2 regions of the Halomonas sp. C10-5 genome follow, and region 2 is predicted to be linked to the other one. Evidence: predicted binding sites of a transcription regulator. Region 2 holds the regulator's gene; the other holds the start of a gene.
The links. The regulator FNR, encoded in region 2, switches genes on or off when oxygen is low (the NO sensors DNR and NnrR bind a similar motif). The targets are predictions, from matches to a motif close to TTGATNTANATCAA.
Positions count from the first base shown of each region.

Region 1 (10,011 bases), 440 kb from region 2:
ACCACTGTGCCCAGCCGCTGCTCGCCCACTTCGGCGTGGACGCCACTTGCCGGGCATCGTTCGCCGCCTACAACACCCTGGAAGAGATCGACGTCTTCGCCGAGGCCCTGGAGCGCGTCATCGGCATGGTCAGGTAAGCCCCGGTCGGACAGGGAATCCGCCAGATAAAGGAACGCCATGAGCGATATCGAGCAGATAGCGAGCCTCCACAAGGGGCAGGAGCTGCCCCTGCAGCGCGACGTGGAGGTAATCTCCATCCCCTTCGGCAAGACCGTGACCCTTGCCGAGGACAGCGTGGTCAGCGTGATGCAGGCGAAGGGCAGCACGGTCAGTGTCGGCTTTGAGGGGCGCCTCTACCTGATCGAGGGCGCCAACCTCGACGCCCTGGGCCTGGAGGCGCTGCCGCGCCCGACCCTGCCCGAGGACGCCTCCGACGAGGAGATCGAGCAGTTCGTGTGGGACCAGCTGCGCACCTGTTTCGACCCCGAGATCCCGGTCAACATCGTCGACTTGGGGCTGGTCTACGGCTGCCGCATCGAGCGGCTGATCAGCGGCGAGCGCATCGTCACCATCCGCATGACCCTCACCGCCCCGGGCTGCGGCATGGGCGACGTGATCGCCGCCGACGCGCGCAACAAGATCCTCGGTGCCCCGCAGATCAGCAAGGTGCATACCGAGATCGTCTTCGATCCGCCCTGGAGCCGTGAGATGATGAGCGACGAGGCCAAGCTCGAGCTCGGCATGTTCTAGCGGCCTGTGCCCGCGGCACCTCGCGGTGATCGACCAGGACGTGCCGGGCGCACAGGGAACAGGAGATGCCGATGAAGTTGGCAGCATGGCGGGTCCTCCGGGCCATCCTGATGGTGCTGGGCACGGCGGTGCTGCTGGCGGCACTGCTGTTGCTGGTCGCCAACCTCTGGGTGCTGGGCCAGACCCGTGAGCGTATCGAGCATGATCTGCCGCTGTGCCGTGCCGAGCGGGTGGGCATCGTCTTCGGCACCTCCCACTGGACCCGCAGCGGGGTCCGCAATCCCTACTTCGAGGCGCGCATGAGCGCCGCGGCGCAGCTGCTGAGCCTGGGCCGCGTCGACCACCTGCTGCTCTCCGGCGACAACCGCACCCTCTCCTACAACGAACCCATCACCATGTGGCGCGACCTGCGCGGCCGCGAGGTGCCCGAAACCGCCATGACGCTGGACTACGCCGGTTTCAGTACCTTCGATACCCTGGCCCGAGCCCGCCAGGTATTCGGCGTGGAGCGTGCGCTGCTGATCACCCAGGCCTGGCACCTGCCACGGGCGCTGTTCATCGCCGAGGCGCTGGGCATCGAGGCCCAGGGCTGCGCGGTATCGACAGGGGAGGTGAGGGGCCAGTGGCGGCTGGCGGCGCGGGAGTGGGTGGCGCGCCTGGCCACCCTGGGGGATCTTTATCTGTGGGGGCGTGAGCCCCACTTCCTGGGCCCTAGAGAGCCGCTGGTGATCGTGCCGCAGCGTTTGCCACCGCAGGGCTGGGCCGGCGATACGCCGGGACCGCCAGCACAGCGGCGCTGATCAGCAGCCCTCGGAGCCACCCAGAGCCATCAGCGCCATTCGGACATAAGCCTTCAGCGCCATTCGGAAAAGAGTGCTCAGCGCCGCTTGGTGCGGCTTTTCTGTAGCGTGTAGAGCTCGCGGATCAGCGCCCGGCAGCCCTTCCAGCACTCCTCCACCTTCGGCTCCAGGGCATCGGGCAGGGGGTGGGTCATCAGGTTGGAGAGGGCCTGCATCAGCACGCGTTCCTGCTCCAGCAGCTCCCCGATCACCACCTGGCTCTCGTTGCCGACGAAGCTCTTCAGCCGGCTCCACAGCCACATGTAGTCGTCGCGTTCGACATCGGCGTCCCGGGGCAGCATGTTGAGATGCTCCCGGGCGAGCTCCTGCAGCTCGCGCATCGACTGGCTGCGCGCCTCATAGTGCGGCTTGAGGGCGTCGCGCAGCGAAGGGCGCAGGCGCTCCAGATTGTCCTGAAAGTAGTCGATGCTGTCGGCCAGCGCTTCCAGCACGCTGTCCATCGCCACCTGGCGATTGTCGAGAAACATGAGCGGTCACCCCCTTTGGTGACGCAGATTGTGGCCGGGGAAACACTGTTTTGCTACCCCCGGACTGGAATAAGTGTGGAATCCGCGATGCCCATTGGGCCTGGCCTGTGCACAACTGGCAATTACCCCTTGGGCTTAGGCGGTGTCTTGCGGGCCGGGGCGGCATTCTTCTCCAGGTGTTCGATGATCAACCCGGCGATATCCTTGCCGGTGGCCGTCTCGATCCCCTGCAGGCCAGGGGAGGAGTTGACCTCCATGATCACCGGGCCGTGATTGGCACGCAGCAGGTCGACGCCGGCCACCCGCAGACCCATGGCCTTGGCGGCGCGGATCGCCGTGGATCGCTCTTCAGGCGTGATGCGGATCACGCTGGCGGTGCCGCCGCGGTGCAGGTTGGAGCGGAATTCGCCATCGGCGGCCTGGCGCTTCATGGCCGCCACCACCTTGTCGCCGATCACGAAGCAGCGGATATCGGCGCCGCGGGCCTCCTTGATGTACTCCTGGACCATGATATTGGCCTTCATGCCCATGAAGGCCTGGATCACGCTCTCCGCTGCCTGATTGGTCTCGGCCAGCACCACGCCGATGCCCTGGGTGCCCTCGAGCAGCTTGATGACCAGCGGGGCGCCCTTGACCATGGTGATCAGGTCGGGGATGTCGTCGGGGGAGTGGGCGAAACCGGTGATCGGCAGCCCCAGTCCCTTGCGCGACAGCAGCTGCAGGGAGCGCAGCTTGTCCCGGGAGCGGGTGATCGAGACATTATCGTTGAGCACATAGGTGCCCATCATCTCGAACTGGCGCAGCACCGCACAGCCGTAGAAGGTCACCGAGGCACCGATACGCGGCACCACCGCGTCGAAGGGCTCCAGCTCCTCCCCCTTGTAGTGGATCGAGGGGTTGTGGGCGGCGATGCTCATGTAGCAGCGCAGGGTGTCGACCACCCGGGCGGTGTGGCCGCGCTGTTCGGCGGCCTCCACCAGGCGCCGCGTGGAGTAGAGGTTGCGATTGCGTGACAGCAGCGCGATATGCATCGAGTAGCTCCGGGACGATGGGCCGGTCGGTTCAGGGTTCGCCGTGCAGGAAGGCGGCGCCGGGCGCCACCAGCAGGCGGCGCAGGGCGCGGCGGCCCAGCAGCATGGGGTGGCGCATATTGCGCCGGTCGGTCAGGGAGAGCTCCACCTGGTACTCCAGCGAGCCCAGGCGCATGGGCGTGCGGATCACGTAGCGCCACTCCTCCTGGCCGTTGGAGCTGCGCACCTTGCGGCGATCGTGGAGGTGCATGCGAAAGACGTGGGGCGGCGTCTCGGGGCCCCCGCTGCGGGTGGTGAAGCTCACCCACAAGTGGCCGTCCTCCTCGAAGGATTCGATGTCCTCGGCGTGCAGCGCCGAGGTGCGTGCCCCGGTATCCGCCTTGGCGCACAGCACGAGGTGCATCTCCGGCAGCTCGACCATCTCGCGGCGGCCGATCACCGCCTTGGGGGTATAGGGCAGTTCCTTCATCATCGTCATGGGTCGTTCTCGCCTTCAGCGCGTCAGGGCCGCGAGCCGCTGGCCGATGGGCGAGTCGGCGGGCGCCTCGCGCAGGGTCATCAGCACCGGCAGTCGCAGCCTGGGAATCAGGGCCAGGTCGCGGGCCACTGTCATGAAGTCGGCCTGCTCGCAGCTGGCCAGGCGCTCCAGATAGCGCGGCAGCCGCTGGCCATCCTCGAGCAGGGGCCAGCCGCGTGCGGCGATGGCCGCCAGCAGGTCGGGACCACAGGCGTGGGCATCGGCGAGCAGGCTGTCGAACCAGGCGCCGGCGGCCTCGCTTCCAGAGACGGCGCGCGCACAGGCACACAGGGCCTCCACGTCACCGGCCTCGGCGGCTGCCTCGCCGCGGGTGCGCAGGGCAGCGGCCAGCTCGCCATCGATGGCCACATGCTCGAGGCAGTAGCACAGCGAGATCAGTACCGCGTGGGGCAGGTCGGGAAGCCGCGCGACCAGCTGGCGGCGCTCCTCGTCACCCATGCGCACCGCGAAGTCTGCCAGCCCCTGGAGGCCGAGCGCCTGCCAGTCGAGGGCCTGCTGGCCGCTCAGGTAGGCCTCCACCGGCTCCAGGTGCTGGCTGGCCGGACGGCCCAGGTCGCGACTGGCACGGGCATGCAGCATGGCCTGGAAGGGCAACGAGGGGGTGAATGCCAGGGGATTGTCCTTCATCAGGTTATCCACCGCCTGGCCATCCTCGCGGCCGACGCTCTCCACGCTGCGCCCCAGGGTCTCGAGCAGCCGCTGCACGAAGGCATCGCGGGATGCCGGGTCGAGGCGGCCCTGTTCATCCAGGGGCAGCGCCAGGAACCATATCAGCGGGTCCTGCATGTCACCCAGGCGAAAGACCAGGCCCAGCCTGGCCTGGCCCTGCCAGGGGGCGGGCCAGGGCGCCGCGTCATCCTCCAGAGCCGCCAGGGTGGCCATCTCGCATGGCTCCACGCGGCGGCCAAGGTGGTAGAGCCGCACCTCGGCACCGCTGCGCACGAAGAAATCGTGAAGGGTGTGGATGGGTTGCATGGCATCTCCGCTTGTCAGAGCGTGCACTCTACCGCGGCATCGATGGGCTGTCAGCAGGTTCGCCATGGATCCCGGGGTAATGGTCAAATCTTGATCGCTGGCCGCCGGCGCCCATGACATCGGGGCTGGCGGACTCTTTCCAGCGGTTATCCACAGCCCCGTTCACGGAAACTGTGAATGGGGGAGTGGACAGCGGTGCGACGGGTGGCCACTCGCCGCCGGGGGCGGGATAATGGCCCCACACCCGCATGGAGTTTCCCCGATGACGGTTCACGACGAACTCGACCAATCCCTGCGCCGGCTCGAGGCCACCATGAAGGCCGCCAACCTGTGGCGCATGGAGACGCCCGACCCCGCGGCGTTCGACAGCCAGCAGCCCTTCTGCGTCGATACCATGGCGCTGCCCCAGTGGCTGCGCTTCGTGTTTATCGCCCGCCTGGACGCCCTGGTGGAGCGGCGCGCCGCGCTGCCGGCACGCTGCGACGTGGCCCCGGCGCTGGAGGCCTATCTCACCCAGCAGGGGGTGCGCGCCAGCGACCGGCTGCTGCTCTGCCAGGCGGTGGAGGAGATCGACCGCCTGGTCACCGAGAACTGAACCGGCCATCCGGTGACCGGTTCGACGGATAGCCGGACCATAACGCAGCGGGGCCCGCCAATGGCGGGCCCCGCTGCGTTCGGCGTCGTCTGCGGATCAGAACCGGTAGCTGATGCCACCCATCACCACCACCGGGTCGATCTCGACCTTGCCGGCGTCGGCACCGCCCACCTTGGCGTCGGAGTCGATATCCATATACCAGACCGCGCCGTTGAGGGCCCAGTTGTCGTCGATCAGCAGGTCCGCACCCAGCTGGCCGGCGGCACCCCAGGAGTCATCCAGCTCCAGGGTGCTACCTTGTACTTCTTCGTCGGAGAACTTGGTGTAGTTGACGCCGACGCCCATATAGGGCTGCACATAGGCGTCGGTGCCGCCCAGCGGATAGTACTGCAGGGTCAGCGTCGGCGGCAGATGCTCGGTGGAGGCCAGGTTGGCGCCGTTCAGTTCAATGTCATGATCGAAGGGCTCGGCGGCCAGCAGCTCGACGCCCAGCTTGTCGGTGAAGCGGTAGCCCAGGGTAAAGGCGAAGGCGCTATCGTCCAGGACATCAACTTCAAATGCTCCATTCGCCAGCGATCCGTTATCGCTCTTGGGCTCGACCTTGGCCACGCCGACACGGGTGAAGAAGTCGCCGGCGCCGTAAGCGAAGGCCTGGGTGCTGGCGGTGACGGCAGCGGCGGCAACGCTCGCCGCGATCAGGGTGGTGAGGGCACTCTTGCGCATGGGTCTGCTCCTGATGGCTGAAGGCTGTGGCACGACGCCGCAGCTGACGATAAGTTCATTCTAGCGGCATCTTGCAGTGTTCGAATTGATCCAGCGCAAGATAAGTTGCGCTGCAGTCCAACGCCACATGCGCGGATGAAACTCTGCAGGAGTCGCCAGAACGGGGCGAATCGTCTTCACTGAAGCCAGGCGGAAGAGGAGGGGAGACCATGAGGCGTGAGGAATCACGAAACGGCCGGGGAGCGGTGCTGCTGGCGCTGCTGCTGGCGGCGGGCCTGGCGATCTGGCTGCTGCTGCGGCCGGAGCTGGTCACTGCCCTGCCGCTTGCCTGGCGTCTGCCGCTGATCCTGCTGGGCGCCTGGTCGCTGGGTGCCGCCTTTCTGGGCCCCTACGCAGTGGTACCGCGTCGTCGCTGGCAGCGCCGGATGGTCTCGCCGCCCTGGAGTCTGCTGGCGCTGGGGCTGTTTGCGCTGCTGCTGGCGGGACGGGCCCTGTCGGGGTAATGCGCAGAGATGCATGCTACGACAACAGAAAAGGGCTCCCGTGGGAGCCCTTGCACTCTCTTCCAGCAGGCTGGAAGCGTTCTCGTGCCCTGTCAGCGCGTGATGTGCTGATATTCGCCGGCGTCGGCAGTCACGCTGCTTACCACCAGGATGGCGATGAAGGAAGCGATGAAGCCAGGAATGATCTCGTACACGCCGGGTCCGCCCATGAACGAGCCGTTCCAGCCCAGTGAGATCCAGATCATGACGGTGGCGGCGCCTATCACCATGCCTGCGATGGCGCCGGCGCCATTGGTGCGCGACCACATCAGCGACAGGATGATCAGCGGGCCGAACGCCGCACCGAAACCGGCCCACGCATTACTGACCAGGCCCAGGACCTGAGAGTTGGGGTCAGACGCAATGACGGCGGCAACCAGGCCCACCAGGACGACACAGACTCGGCCGACCAGGACGGTTTCCTTGTCGGTCGCCTCCTTGCGCAGGAACAGGCGGTAGAAGTCCTCGGTCAGGGATGAGGATGACACCAGAAGCTGGCTGGAAATGGTGCTCATGATCGCCGCCAGCAGGGCCGCGTAGAGGAAGCCGGTGATCAGCGGGTGGAACAGCAGGTTCGCCAGGATGATGAAGATCGTTTCCGGGTCCTCGACTTCCAGGCCGTTGCGGATCGCATAGGCCCGGCCGAAGATGCCCAGCGAGACCGCACCGACCAGGGAGATGAGCATCCAGCTCATGCCGATGTTACGGGCGGTGGGCACATCCTTCAGGGAGCGGATGGCCATGAAGCGCACGATGATGTGCGGCTGCCCGAAATACCCCAGTCCCCAGGTGACCGCAGACAGCCAGCCGATGAAGGTCAGCCCCTCCGTCCAGGTCAGCAGTGTGGGATCGACCTCGTTCAGGGTCTGAGACGCCTGGGCGAAACCGCCGCCACCTTCACCAAACAGCACCACCGCCGGCATGATCACCAGGGCCAGCATCATGATGCAGCCCTGCACGAAGTCCGTCAGGCTCACGGCCAGGAAGCCACCGACGACGGTATAGGCAAGCACCACGCCCAGGGTGATGAGAACGCCTGCCGCGTAGTCGCTCATGCCCCCGATGTTGATGACGCCGGAAAACGCGCTCTCGAACAGCTTGCCGCCTGCCACCAGGCCTGACGCGGTGTACACCGCGAAGAAGATCACGATGACGATGGCGGATACCGTTCTCAGCGACATGGCGCGGGTCGGGAAGCGGTTCGCCAGGAACTCCGGAATGGTGATCGCATTGCCATAGTGAACCGTCTGTTCGCGCAGGCGTGGTGCGACCAGCACCCAGTTGAAGAACGCCCCCACGAGCAGGCCGATACCGATCCACGCCTGACCCAGGCCAGAGACAAAGAGTGCCCCGGGCAAGCCCAGCAGCAACCAGCCGCTCATGTCCGAAGCACCGGCCGACAGGGCCGCCACCTGAGGGCTGAGCTGTCGGCCACCCAGCATGTAGTCTTCAGACGAAGACGTTGCCCTTTGCATTGCATAAAAGCCGATGGCGATCATGAGCGCAAAGTAAGCAAAGAGACTGATCCATACACCAATAGCCATAGCAGTTTCTCCCGTTTATTGGGCCGGATGTTGCGCCGGCATCTTGTTGGTAGGCATGCCGGTCTGGATACCGGTGGCGAGCGCCACGCCCGGGTCGGGCGCTGGCGTGAGGCCATTGGTGGCACTGTTTTCAACCATCAGGCGATTCCTTCAGTCAGTATTGTTGTATAGACGAGTGTGGTTCACTCGTCTCCCAGCGCAAGCAGTGATGCGTTACCGCCCAGGGCAGCGGTGTTCACGGTCACTGTCTTCTCGGTGGCGAATCGCAGCAGGTAATGCGGCCCGCCGGCCTTGGGTCCGGTGCCGGAGAGGCCCTGGCCGCCGAAGGGCTGCACGCCGACGACGGCACCGATGATATTGCGGTTGATATAGACGTTGCCAACGCGAATCTTCCGCGCAATCTCCTCGGCGAAGGATTCGTTGCGGCTATGCACGCCGAAGGTCAGGCCGTAGCCGCGACCGTTGATCGACTCGATCACCCGCTCCAGTTCGCTCGCCTTGTAGCGCACGATATGCAGGACAGGTCCGAACTGTTCCCGCTCCAGTGCCTCGATGCCGTCGATCTCGAAGGCCACCGGGGCGACGAAGGTGCCGTGCTCGGTCGCGGCCGGGTCGAGCGGGGTCTCGGCCAGCAGTCGGCCCTCGGCCTTGAGCCTCTCCACATGGGCCAGCAGCCCCTGGCGGGCGTCCTCGTCGATCACCGGGCCCACGTCGGTACCCAGGTCGCGGGGGTCGGCCACGCGCAGCTCCTTCATGGCGCCCTCGAGAATGCGGATCACCCGGTCGGCGACATCCTCCTGAAGGTAGAGCACACGCAGTGCCGAGCAGCGCTGGCCGGCGCTCTGGAAGGCCGACTGGATGACGTCCACCACCACCTGCTCGGGCAGTGCGGTGGAGTCGACGATCATGGCATTCATCCCGCCGGTCTCGGCGACCAGGATCGGCAGCGGGGCGTTCTCGCGGTTGGCCAGGGCGCGATTGATCACCTGGGCGGTGTCGGTGCCGCCGGTGAACACCACGCCGGTGATGCGGGGATCGCCGGTGAGCACGCTGCCCACGGTGGGGCCGTCGCCGGGCAGCAGCTGGACCACGTCGCGGGGCATGCCGGCCTCATGCAGCAGCTCCACTACCCGGTGGGCGACCAGCGAGGTCTGCTCCGCGGGCTTGGCCAGCACGGTGTTGCCGGCCACCGCGGCGGCGACCAGCTGGCCGCAGAAGATCGCCACCGGGAAGTTCCAGGGGCTGATGGCGGCGAACACCCCGCGGCCGCCCATCTCCAGCTGGTTGGATTCACCGGTGGGGCCGGGCAGCACGATGGGTTCGCCGAACAGCGTCTCGGCCTGCATGGCGTAGTAGCGACAGAAGTCCACCGCCTCGCGGATCTCGTCGACGCCGTCGGTGAGCAGCTTGCCGCCCTCCCGTGAGCAGAGCGTCATCAGCTCCGCCATATGGGTCTCCATCAGCTCGGCCAGGCGACGCAGGATGGCGGCGCGCTCGGCCACCGGGGTGGCGGACCAGCGCGGGAAGGCGTCCCAGGCGGCGTCGAGGGCCTTGCCGGCCTGTTCCGCGGTGGTCCACTGCACGCTGCCTACCACCTGTCGACGGTCGTAGGGCGAGGTCACCCGGTGCACCTGTGCGGCGTCCTCCGGGACCTCGAAGGCCAGCAGTGGCTTGACGTGGTGCTCCCTGTCCATGCAGGCGGCCATGGCGTCCATCAGCGGCTGGTAGTGGCTGCGCACATTGAGATTGACGCCGCGGGAGTTACGGCGTCTGTCGCCGTAGATAGCGGTCGGCAGCGGAATGCGCGGGTTGGCGTAGCAGGCATGCTGGCGCAGGGTATCGGCGGGGTGCTCGCAGAGTGACTCCACCGGGACCCTGGGGTCCACCAGCTGGTGGACGAAGGAGGAGTTGGCCCCGTTCTCCAGCAGGCGACGCACCAGGTAGGGCAGCAGGTCCTTGTGGGCGCCTACCGGCGCGTAGATGCGA
Region 1 covers NZ_CP175665.1:2,341,264-2,351,274, reverse strand. The annotation lists gene ACJ7IV_RS10975 (cysteine desulfurase) at 1-137, shown strand, start outside; gene sufT (putative Fe-S cluster assembly protein SufT) at 178-750, shown strand; gene ACJ7IV_RS10965 (SanA/YdcF family protein) at 822-1,550, shown strand; gene ACJ7IV_RS10960 (hypothetical protein) at 1,628-2,077, opposite strand; gene rimK (30S ribosomal protein S6--L-glutamate ligase) at 2,200-3,108, opposite strand; gene ACJ7IV_RS10950 (ATP-dependent zinc protease family protein) at 3,140-3,577, opposite strand; gene ACJ7IV_RS10945 (DUF3549 family protein) at 3,602-4,621, opposite strand; gene ACJ7IV_RS10940 (YqcC family protein) at 4,884-5,216, shown strand; gene ACJ7IV_RS10935 (OmpW/AlkL family protein) at 5,313-5,939, opposite strand; gene ACJ7IV_RS10930 (hypothetical protein) at 6,149-6,442, shown strand; gene putP (sodium/proline symporter PutP) at 6,535-8,025, opposite strand; gene ACJ7IV_RS10920 (hypothetical protein) at 8,041-8,163, opposite strand; gene putA (bifunctional proline dehydrogenase/L-glutamate gamma-semialdehyde dehydrogenase PutA) at 8,208-10,011, opposite strand, start outside.
Region 1: the regulator FNR is predicted to act here: its motif matches at 6,025-6,038, upstream of ACJ7IV_RS10935 (OmpW/AlkL family protein).

Region 2 (10,011 bases):
GGCTGCCGAAGGCCTGGCCAGCCGCCTGGGCATCGCGACCTGGGAGGGCAGCGCCAGCCCCGAACGCAAGCTGGAACGCATCCGCGAGTGCCAGGCCGAAGGCGAACGGGTCGCCATGGTCGGCGACGGCATCAACGACGTGCCGGTGCTGGCTGGCGCCGACGTGGCCATCGCCATGAACGGTGCCACCGACCTGGCGCGCACCAGCGCCGACGCCATCCTGCTCAGTCCGCGCCTGTCACGCATCGCCGAGGCGGTGGAACTGTGCCGTGCCACCCGTCGGGTGATGCGCCAGAACATGCTATGGTCGGTGGTCTACAACGCCTCGGCGATGCCGTTGGCCGCCATCGGCATCGTGCCCCCCTGGCTGGCCGCCATCGGCATGTCGGCCAGCTCCCTGGTGGTGGTGGGCAATGCCCTGCGCCTCAACCGTTTCCGCAGCCGCCTCGCCGATGCGTCCGCTGCCCCGGCCGCCACGCCCTCGGAGGTCAACCCATGAGCATTCTCTACCTGCTGATCCCGCTGTCGCTGATCCTGCTTGGCCTGGCCGTCTGGGCCTTCTTCTGGGCGGTGAAGCACGATCAGTTCGAGGACCTGGAGGGGCCGGCCTATCGCATCCTCTTCGATGACGACGAGAACGACGCCCCCTTGGCGCAGCGCCGACAAGCCGGGAAGGAAGGCCAGGAAAACGGCGAGACGGGAGACGACGCGGGCGCCGAAGCGCGTCACGCCAAGCACGGTGACAACGGGCCGGCGACGCCGCCACAGCGGGGCGAGAGGCGCTGATGGATCCGACCGGGCTCGACCTGCCGCCCTTCGCCGCAGCCTTCGTCTTCGGCCTGCTGGGGGGCGCCCACTGCATCGGAATGTGCGGCGGCATCATGAGCGCCCTCTCCTTCGCGGTGCCCCCCAGCATGCGCTCGCCGGCGCGCCTCGGCGGCCTGCTGCTGGGCTACAACCTGGGACGCATCGCCAGCTACATGGTTGCTGGCGCCCTGGCGGCGGCACTGGGTACCCTGCTCTCGCTGACCGCCCCCGCGCGCCTCGTCCTACAGGGCTTCGCCGCTGTGATGCTGATCCTGATGGCGCTGTATATCGCCGACTGGTGGAAGGGGCTGCTGCGGGTGGAGGCGGTGGGCAAGCGCCTGTGGCGCCATCTGGAGCCGATCGGGCGGCGATTGATGCCGGTGGTCAGGGTGCCCCAGGCGATGGCGCTGGGGGCGGTATGGGGCTGGCTGCCCTGCGGACTGGTCTACTCCATGCTCGCCTGGAGCCTGGCCATGGCCGACCCGCTGTACGGCGCGCTGCTGATGGGCGCCTTCGGGCTCGGCACCCTGCCGGCGCTGCTGGCCACCGGGCTCGCCGCCCGCCAGCTGGCAGGGCTGATTCGCCACCCGGCCACCCGCAGCATCGCCGCGCTGTCGATCATCGCCTTCGCGCTCTGGCAGCTGTGGCAGCTGCTCCCCCTGGAAGGTGGACACGCTGGCTGATCACTATTCCACGCGGGATTGACGCAGCTCAACGCTTGCCTGGCCGCGGCACCCTAGCATGGGGAGTATGTTCACGACCCGGAGTCGCCCCATGTCCGTTCACGCCAAGCGCACCGCCCCCTTCGGGGCCTCGAGTCCGCCTCGAGAGCCGCTGCCCGGCGCGGGCGACCTGGTATCTGCCGCCGAGGTCGCCTATCCCGGCCCACACCACTATCGCGACAGCGTCGGCGCCCCGGCACTGGAGTCGGCCCTCGCCGACCGCCCGGCAGAGGCGCCCCTGGCGGTAAAGGTACGCCTGCCCTTCTGCCGTCATGCCTGCCGCTTCTGCGCCAGCCAGTGCGTGCCCTCCCGCAACAACCGCCAGGCCGAGCCCTATCTGTCGCGGCTCGACCGCGAGATGGTGCTGGCCCGGCGCCGACTCACCGGCCTGCCCTCGGTGATGCGTCTGCACTGGGGCGGCGGGACGCCGGCATTCCTTGCCCTGGACCAGATGAGCGACCTCTTCGACCGTCTGGATGCCCGCCTGGGCCTCTCCGGTGCCCGGGAGCGCGACTTCAGCATCGAGCTCGACCCCCGAGAGGCGGACATGCTCACCCTGCGCCACCTGCAGGCACTGGGCTTCAACCGCCTGAACCTGGGTGTGCAGGAACTCGACCCCCGGGTCCAGCAGGCCATCAATCGCATCCAGCCACGCGCCCTGACCGAGGCGCTGGTCGACGAGGCCGACCGCCTTGGCTTCCGGGAACTGACGCTGTCGCTGATGCTCGGCCTGCCCTTCCAGACACCGCAGGGCCTCGCCGATACCCTGGAGCAGGTGATCGGCATGGCCCCGGCACGCATCCGTCTCTACCGCTACCACCACCGCCCCGAGCGTCATCTGGCCCAGCGTGCCATCCACCGCGACTGGCTGCCCGACGCGGCGACACGCCGGCGGCTGCTGGCAGAGGCGCGTGGCCGACTGGATGCTGCCGGCTACGTGCATATCGGCCTCGGCCTCTATGCACGCCACACTGACCGCCTGGCCCAGGCCCAGGCCAGCGGTACCCTGGGTCACGGCCCGCTGGGCTTTACCCAGGGCCCCGCCGGCGACCTGCTGGGGCTCGGCATGAGCGCCACCAGCCGCATCGGCGATCTGTGGATACGCAACACCGACAGCCTGGCGGAGTACGAAGAAGCCCTGGATGCCAGTCGCCTGCCCGCTGCCCGCGGCATACGCCTCACGGCCGAGCAGCAGCGCTATCGTGAGACGCTCGAGACACTGCTCTGCGGTCGCGCCATCGATCCTGCCGCCCTGGTGACGGGCTCCGGCCTGGAGGCGCTGCGCGCCGAGGGGCTGGTTGAACTCACGGGTGACGGGATGGTGCTGACCGCCGAGGGACACTGGCGGCTGCCCCGCATCCTCGAGGCATTCACTCCTCCGCCGACCACCTGACCCCGCCTCGGGGCGGCGTCGTTCTCCATTACCCTGTCCAGGGTGGTTTGCCCTGCCCGCGCTTTGCTCCATAATGGGCCCATGACCACGATCAAGAAGGAAAGGGCCATGGCTGACACCCTCACCGGCCGACGGCGTTCGGTGCTGCAGGAGACACGCTGTCAGACCTGCAGCCTGAGCTCGCTCTGCCTGCCACTGGCGCTGGAGGTGGAGGACATGGACCAGTTCGACGCCATCATCCGGCGCCGCGCGCCGCTCAAGAAGGGCGAGGCGCTGTTCCGCCAGGACAGCCCCTTCACCAGCGTGTTCGCGGTTCGCTCCGGCAGCCTCAAGCAGGTCACCACTGAGGGCAGCGGCGAGGACCAGCTAACCAACTTCTACCTGCCCAGCGAGCTGGTGGGCCTCGACGGCATCGACGAGGAGCACTACCCCGGCACCGTGGTGGCGCTGGAAACCACGACTGTCTGCGAGATCCCCTTCGACCGCCTGGACCACCTCTCGGAGTCGCTGCCGGAACTGCGCGGCCAGCTCTACCGCAGCATGAGCAAGGAGCTGCGCGACGACCGCCGCATGATGCGGCTGCTGTCGCGCAAGACCGCCGACCAGCGGCTGGCCAGCTTCTTCACCAGCCTCTCCGAGCGCTTTCGCCGGCGCGGCTACTCCCCCTACAGCTTCCGCCTCTCCATGTCGCGGGCCGATATCGGCAACTATCTGGGCCTGGCGGTGGAGACGGTGAGCCGCATCCTCGGACGCTTCCAGACCCAGGGCCTGGTGGCTGTCTCCGGGCGCGAGGTGAATATCCTCGACCTGCCGTCGCTGACTCGACTGGCCGAGGAAGAGGGCGCGCACTAACTGGAAGCGGGTCGGCCGCCTGAATGAAATCGCCCCCATGGCAAGGCCATGGGGGCGATTTCTCTTCCAGCTTCCAGGCGCGAAGCGCCGCTCTCGAAACTTCAAGCTCCCCGGCGAAGCCCGGGCCCTTCCCGCCTAAGACTCCTGGCGGATCTCGATCCGACTGGCCTGCATCCTCGCCTGCTTCTCCTCCAGCCCGGCGAAGTCGAACAGTTCGCGGTCGGCCAGCTGCGAGGGGGCGACGTTGGTCACCGCCTTGAACATGCTCTCCAGGCGCCCGGGGTGCTTCGCCTCCCACTCAGCGAGCATTTCCTTGACCAGCTGCCGCTGCAGGTTGGGCTGGGAGCCACACAGGTTGCAGGGGATGATCGGGAAGGCCATCTGCCGGGCGAACTCGGCGATATCCGCCTCGCGGCAATAGGCCAGCGGCCGTATCACCATGTTCCTGCCATCATCGGAGAGCAGCTTGGGCGGCATCGCCTTGAGGCTGCCACCGAAGAACATGTTGAGGAACAGCGTCTCGAGGATATCCTCGCGATGGTGGCCCAGGGCAATCTTGGTGGCACCAATCTCCTCGGCGAAGCCGTACAGGGAGCCGCGCCGCAGCCGCGAGCAGAGCGCGCAGGTGGTCTTGCCTTCCGGGGTCTTCTCCTTGACCACCGAGTAGGTGTCGCGCTCGAGGATATGGTACTCGACGCCCGTGCCCTCCAGGTACTCGGGCAGCACGTGCTCCGGGAAGCCGGGCTGTTTCTGGTCGAGGTTGACGGCCACCAGCGAGAAGCTCACCGGGGCGTTGCGCTGCAGGCTGCGCAGGATCTCGAGCAGGGTGTAGCTGTCCTTGCCACCTGAGAGGCACACCATCACCCGGTCACCTTCGTGGATCATCCCGTAGTCGATGATGGCATTGCCCACCTGGCGCCGCAGGCGCTTGTGCAGCTTGTTGAACTCGCGCTTCGCCCGTGCATCGGGGGCATCGGACGTTTCGGGGGCTGAGGGCGCGGCGTGGCGCTCACGGGGGTCGAAGATCACGGCGTCTTGCATGGGTCTTGGCGCTGCCAGTGCGGGCGAAAATGGGAGGGCGCCCATCCTACCATCGGCGCCGCCGCCAGGCGACGCCGGCACGCTCAGGCGAACTGGTCGCCGCTGGCGTGGCCCCGCTCCAGGCGCAGGAACATCAGCGCGGTGGTGACCGCATCGCCCAGGGCGGTATGACGCCCCATCACCGGCACCCCCAGGCGCTCGGCGACAGCCTCGAAGCGCGGCAGGCTGTCGATCTCCGGGTGCCGGCGCCAAAGCCGACGTCGCCACAACTGGGCCACGTCCACGGTGGCGTTGGGCAGCTCGAAGCCGAAACGCGGGCGCAGCTCGCGATTGAGGATCGCCAGGTCGAATCCCAGGTGCCAGCCCACCAGCGGGCGATTGCCGACGAAGTCGAGCAGTCGCGCCAGGGCGGCATCGATGCTCTCGCCGTTGTCGAGATCCACGCCGCGAAGGCCATGGATGCGGATGGAGTCGCCGGTCAGCGTGTCGGGCCGCCTCAGGCGCAGGTCCAGGGACTCGCTGGTCAGGATACGGTCGCCACGCACCCGCACCGCGGCGATCGACACCAGCTCCGCACTGCGGGTATCCAGGCCGGTGGTCTCGGTGTCGATAACCACCATCTCCTCGCCGGTATAGGGGTGAAACAGCCAAGCGTACTCGCCGTTGGCATGGCGCCTTCGGTCCGCGGCGCGCCTCAGGACCTTGAGCATGACGGGCTCCTTGTGTCGTTGTCGTTCCGTCGGTTCATGAGTATTCCAGATGGAAGCGATGCGAGAGGCGCTGCTTGAAGTCCTTGACGATATGCAGCGCCTCGCGCAGCAGGTCGCGCTCCAGTGACGAGAGTTCCTGGACCACGACCCGGTCGGGCTTGCGGTTGTCGTCATCGCCCTCGCGGCGAGACAGCTGCTGCTTGAGGCGCAGCTCGGTGAACAGCGACAGCGCCTCGGCCAGGTCCTCGGCGAAGCGCGGTTCCAGGCGACCGTCGTCGGCCAGGGCATCGAGGCGCTCCAGGGTCGAGGTGGGCCGGATGCCGCGCTCCAGGGCCATCACTCGTACGCCGTGGACGATGGGAAAGATGCCGCCCTTCTTGATGTCGATGCCGTGCTGGGGACGCTTGAGCGAACCGAACAGGGTCAGCGGCGTGGAGAAGCGCAGGATGGTGCGGGCGAAGTAGGAGAGCAGCAACTCGTTGCCGGCGCACTGGGCGAAGAGGTCGTCGCGCACCCGGTCGAGCAGCGCCGGATTGCCCGCCACCGCATGGGAGTCGAGCATGATGGCGAGCTTCATCAGGCTGTCGCCGTCGCGGGCCTCGATCCAGCGCGCGATGCGTCGCTGCCACTGGCTGACCGTGCCCACCCACTCGGGGTTGGAGACCATGATGTTGCCGGGACAGGGCGGATAGCCCAGCTCGATCAGGGTGTCGGTCAGGCGCTGCATCTGCTCGGCGCAATCGGGCCAGTCGAGGTCGTCGGCCAGGATCAGACCATTGTCCTGGTCGGTCTTGAGGATCTGCTCGCCGCGCCCCTCGCTGCCCATCACCATCAGGCAGCTACCGGCGTGGTAGCGCTCATCCACCAGGAACCCCCAGGCCTTGTTGATGATCCGCCCGTTGAGTGCGGCCAGCAGCCCCATGGCGAAGCGCAGCTTGACCCCCTGGGCCATCAGCGCGCTGACCAGTTCGGGAGTGCGGCGACTGGCGGCGGCCAACGCCTCCAGGCTCTCCGCCTGCTCCACCTGCAGGCTGACCACGTAGCTGCGGCTGGAGAAGTAGCTGAGCACGTCGGTCAGCTCCACCACCCCCACCGGGCGCTGCTGCTCCATCACCACCACCCGCTCCACCTTGTGGCGGGTCATGATCACCAGCGCCTCGAACAGGTACTGCCCGGGCGCCACGGTGATCAGCTCGCCATGGCCCAGCCCCTCCAGCGGAGAGTCGCGACCGAGCTCGTCCACCACCAGGGCATTGAGCAGGTCGGTCTTGGTGATCATGCCGTGGCCGCCGTCACGCGCCACCAGCAGCGAGTCGGCACGCCGCTCGTTGATGGTGGCCACCGCCTCGGCAATGGTCGTGGTGGCGGGCACCACCAGCGGTTCGCGCATGCACTCGTCCACCGCCGCCAGCATGAAGCCGGCCATGGTCACCCCGCCCTCGGCGCGCTGCTCGGTAAGCAGACGGGCCTTGTGAGCCAGGGTCTGGCGGAAGAACTCGGCGAATGGCGGGCAGTCATCGCACAGCTCGAGGAACAGCGCCTTGGGCAGCAGGTAACAAAGGCTCTCCTGCTCGGCGCGAAAGCGATAGCGACTCTTGCCATTGAGGATACTGATGGCACCGAACAGGTCGCCCTGGGTGTAATGACCGATGCGTTCCCGAGCCGCGGGCTGGGTGGTATCGATCTCGGCCACCTCGCCCTTGTGGATAATGAAGACATACTCGCCGGGCTGGCCGGCCTCGAGGATGATCTCGTCGCGGTCGAAGTAGGCCAGATCGACACCCTGACGCACGCGCTCGCGACCAGCGTCGTCGAGCAGCGTGAACGGCGGCTGGGAAAGATCGAGATCGACCATGGCTGGACCTCACGGATCGGCCACCACTGCGAGGAAGACCCCTACCCCGGACGTCGTTCGGCGGCGACCCGGGGCGGCTTCAGCGGCGGCATTGTTATTGGTTTCCGCAGGCGTGATCGGCTGTCGATGATGCCGATGACACATCGGTACTTCTCTGGAGCATAACAACGACGACACCTCGCCGATAAGCTAGACGATCGTATCGACCGAGCACCGCTTAGACCATGGTCCTATCCCACCCATTCATTCCTAGACAAAGGTCATAGGAGAACAGGATATACCATGGTTCTATCCTGCCACCGCCGCTCCCGGCATTTCACGAAAACAATCAATTCAACACTCTGAAAAAAAACGATTTTTATAAAACGCGTTGAATTGCTTTATTCTCATGATACGAAAGTCTGGGATTCATTTTTGCCACTCATTGACCACTATCCACCTGCATCATGCAGGGCAATCGCACGACACCAATGCGCCTCGCGGCCGGGGGCGTGCGATTGCCCTGGTGATCCCTCAACCAACGACTGCACAAGTTCCCTAGCTCAACAACAAGTGGAGAACACGACATGGCAGAAGAGAAAGTCGACTCAACCGAGTACTGGAAGGCCAACGTGCGCCTGATCGCTGGCTGCCTGGTCGTCTGGGCCTTCGTCTCCTACGGCTGCGCCATCCTGTTCCGGCCGCTGCTCGCCGGCATCCCGGTCGGTGGCACCGACCTGGGCTTCTGGTTCGCCCAACAGGGTTCGATCCTGACATTCATTTGCCTGATCTTCTTCTACGCCTGGCGAATGAACCAACTCGACAAGAAATTCGGACTCGGGGAGTAAGACAGCATGAGTCAATTTGCAATCAACCTGCTGTTCGTAGGGGCCTCGTTTGCCCTCTACATCGGCATCGCGATCTGGGCCCGAGCGGGCTCGACCAAGGACTTCTATGTGGCGGGCGGCGGCGTCCATCCGATCACCAACGGCATGGCCACTGCCGCCGACTGGATGTCCGCCGCGTCGTTCATCTCCATGGCCGGCCTGCTGGCTTCCGGCGGCTACGCCAACTCCACCTTCCTGATGGGCTGGACCGGCGGCTACGTCATCCTGGCCATGCTGCTGGCGCCCTACCTGCGCAAGTTCGGCAAGTTCACGGTGCCGGACTTCATCGGTGACCGCTTCTACAGCAACGCCGCACGCCTGGTAGCCGTCATCTGCCTGATCGTCGCCTCGGTGACCTACGTCATCGGCCAGATGACCGGTGCCGGCGTGGCCTTCTCGCGCTTCCTCGAGGTATCCAACACCTGGGGCATCTGGATCGCGGCCTTCATCGTGTTCCTGTATGCGGTCTTCGGTGGCATGAAGGGCATCACCTACACCCAGGTGGCCCAGTACATCGTGCTGATCATCGCCTATACCATTCCGGCGGTGTTCATCGCCATGCAGCTGACCGGCAACCCGATCCCCATGTTCGGCATGTTCAGCACCCACACCGAGTCCGGCATCCCGCTGCTGGAGAAGCTCGACGATGTGGTCAACGCCCTGGGCTTCCGCGACTACACCGCGGACGTCGACAACAAGCTCAACATGGTGCTGTTCACCCTGTCGCTGATGGTGGGTACCGCGGGTCTGCCCCACGTCATCATCCGCTTCTTCACCGTGCCCAAGGTGGCCGATGCTCGCTGGTCCGCCGGCTGGGCGCTGGTGTTCATCGCCCTGCTCTACCTCACCGCACCGGCCGTGGGCTCCATGGCGCGCCTGAACCTCGCCACCACGATCTATCCGGAGATGGCCGGCCAGGTCGAGGACTACGAGGCCGCCGCCAGCAATGCGCTGGTCTACGAGGAGCGCCCGGGATGGATTCGCACCTGGGAGGAGACCGGCCTGATCAACTTCGAGGACAAGAACGACGACGGCCGCATCCAGCTCTATAACGACGGCAACGCCGACTTCGCCGACACCGCCGAGGCGCGTGGCTGGGAAGGCAGCGAGCTGACCGTCAACAACGATATCCTGGTACTCGCTAACCCCGAGATCGCCAACCTGCCCCCGTGGGTCATCGGCCTGATCGCCGCCGGCGGTATCGCGGCTGCCCTCTCTACCGCGGCGGGTCTGCTGCTGGCCATCTCCTCGGCGATCAGTCACGACCTGATCAAGACCATGATCAACCCGAAGATCACCGAGAAGGGCGAGATGCTGGCCGCACGGATCTCCATGGCGGGCGCCATCCTGCTGGCCACCTACCTGGGCCTCAACCCGCCGGGCTTCGCCGCCCAGACGGTGGCCCTGGCCTTCGGTATCGCCGGCGCCTCGCTGTTCCCGGCGCTGATGATGGGGATCTTCTCCAAGCGGGTGAACAACAAGGGCGCCGTGGCGGGCATGCTGACCGGCCTGATCGCCACCCTGCTCTACATCTTCACCTACCTGGGCTGGTTCTTCGTGCCGGGCACCAACATGCTGCCCAACACGCCGGATAACTGGATCCTGGGCATCTCGCCGCTCTCCTTCGGCGCGGTGGGTGCGATCTTCAACTTCACGGTGGCCTACCTGGTGTCCACCGCCACCGAAGAGCCCCCGCAGGAGATCCAGGACCTGGTGGAGAGCGTTCGCTATCCCAAGGGTGCTGGTGCCGCAACCGAGCACTGAC
Region 2 covers NZ_CP175665.1:2,777,093-2,787,103, forward strand. The annotation lists gene ACJ7IV_RS12975 (heavy metal translocating P-type ATPase) at 1-499, shown strand, start outside; gene ccoS (cbb3-type cytochrome oxidase assembly protein CcoS) at 496-786, shown strand; gene ACJ7IV_RS12985 (sulfite exporter TauE/SafE family protein) at 786-1,490, shown strand; gene ACJ7IV_RS12990 (radical SAM protein) at 1,582-2,922, shown strand; gene fnr (fumarate/nitrate reduction transcriptional regulator Fnr) at 3,031-3,774, shown strand; gene ttcA (tRNA 2-thiocytidine(32) synthetase TtcA) at 3,910-4,815, opposite strand; gene ACJ7IV_RS13005 (3'-5' exonuclease) at 4,899-5,525, opposite strand; gene ACJ7IV_RS13010 (DUF294 nucleotidyltransferase-like domain-containing protein) at 5,560-7,380, opposite strand; gene ACJ7IV_RS13015 (DUF4212 domain-containing protein) at 7,947-8,207, shown strand; gene ACJ7IV_RS13020 (sodium:solute symporter family protein) at 8,214-10,010, shown strand.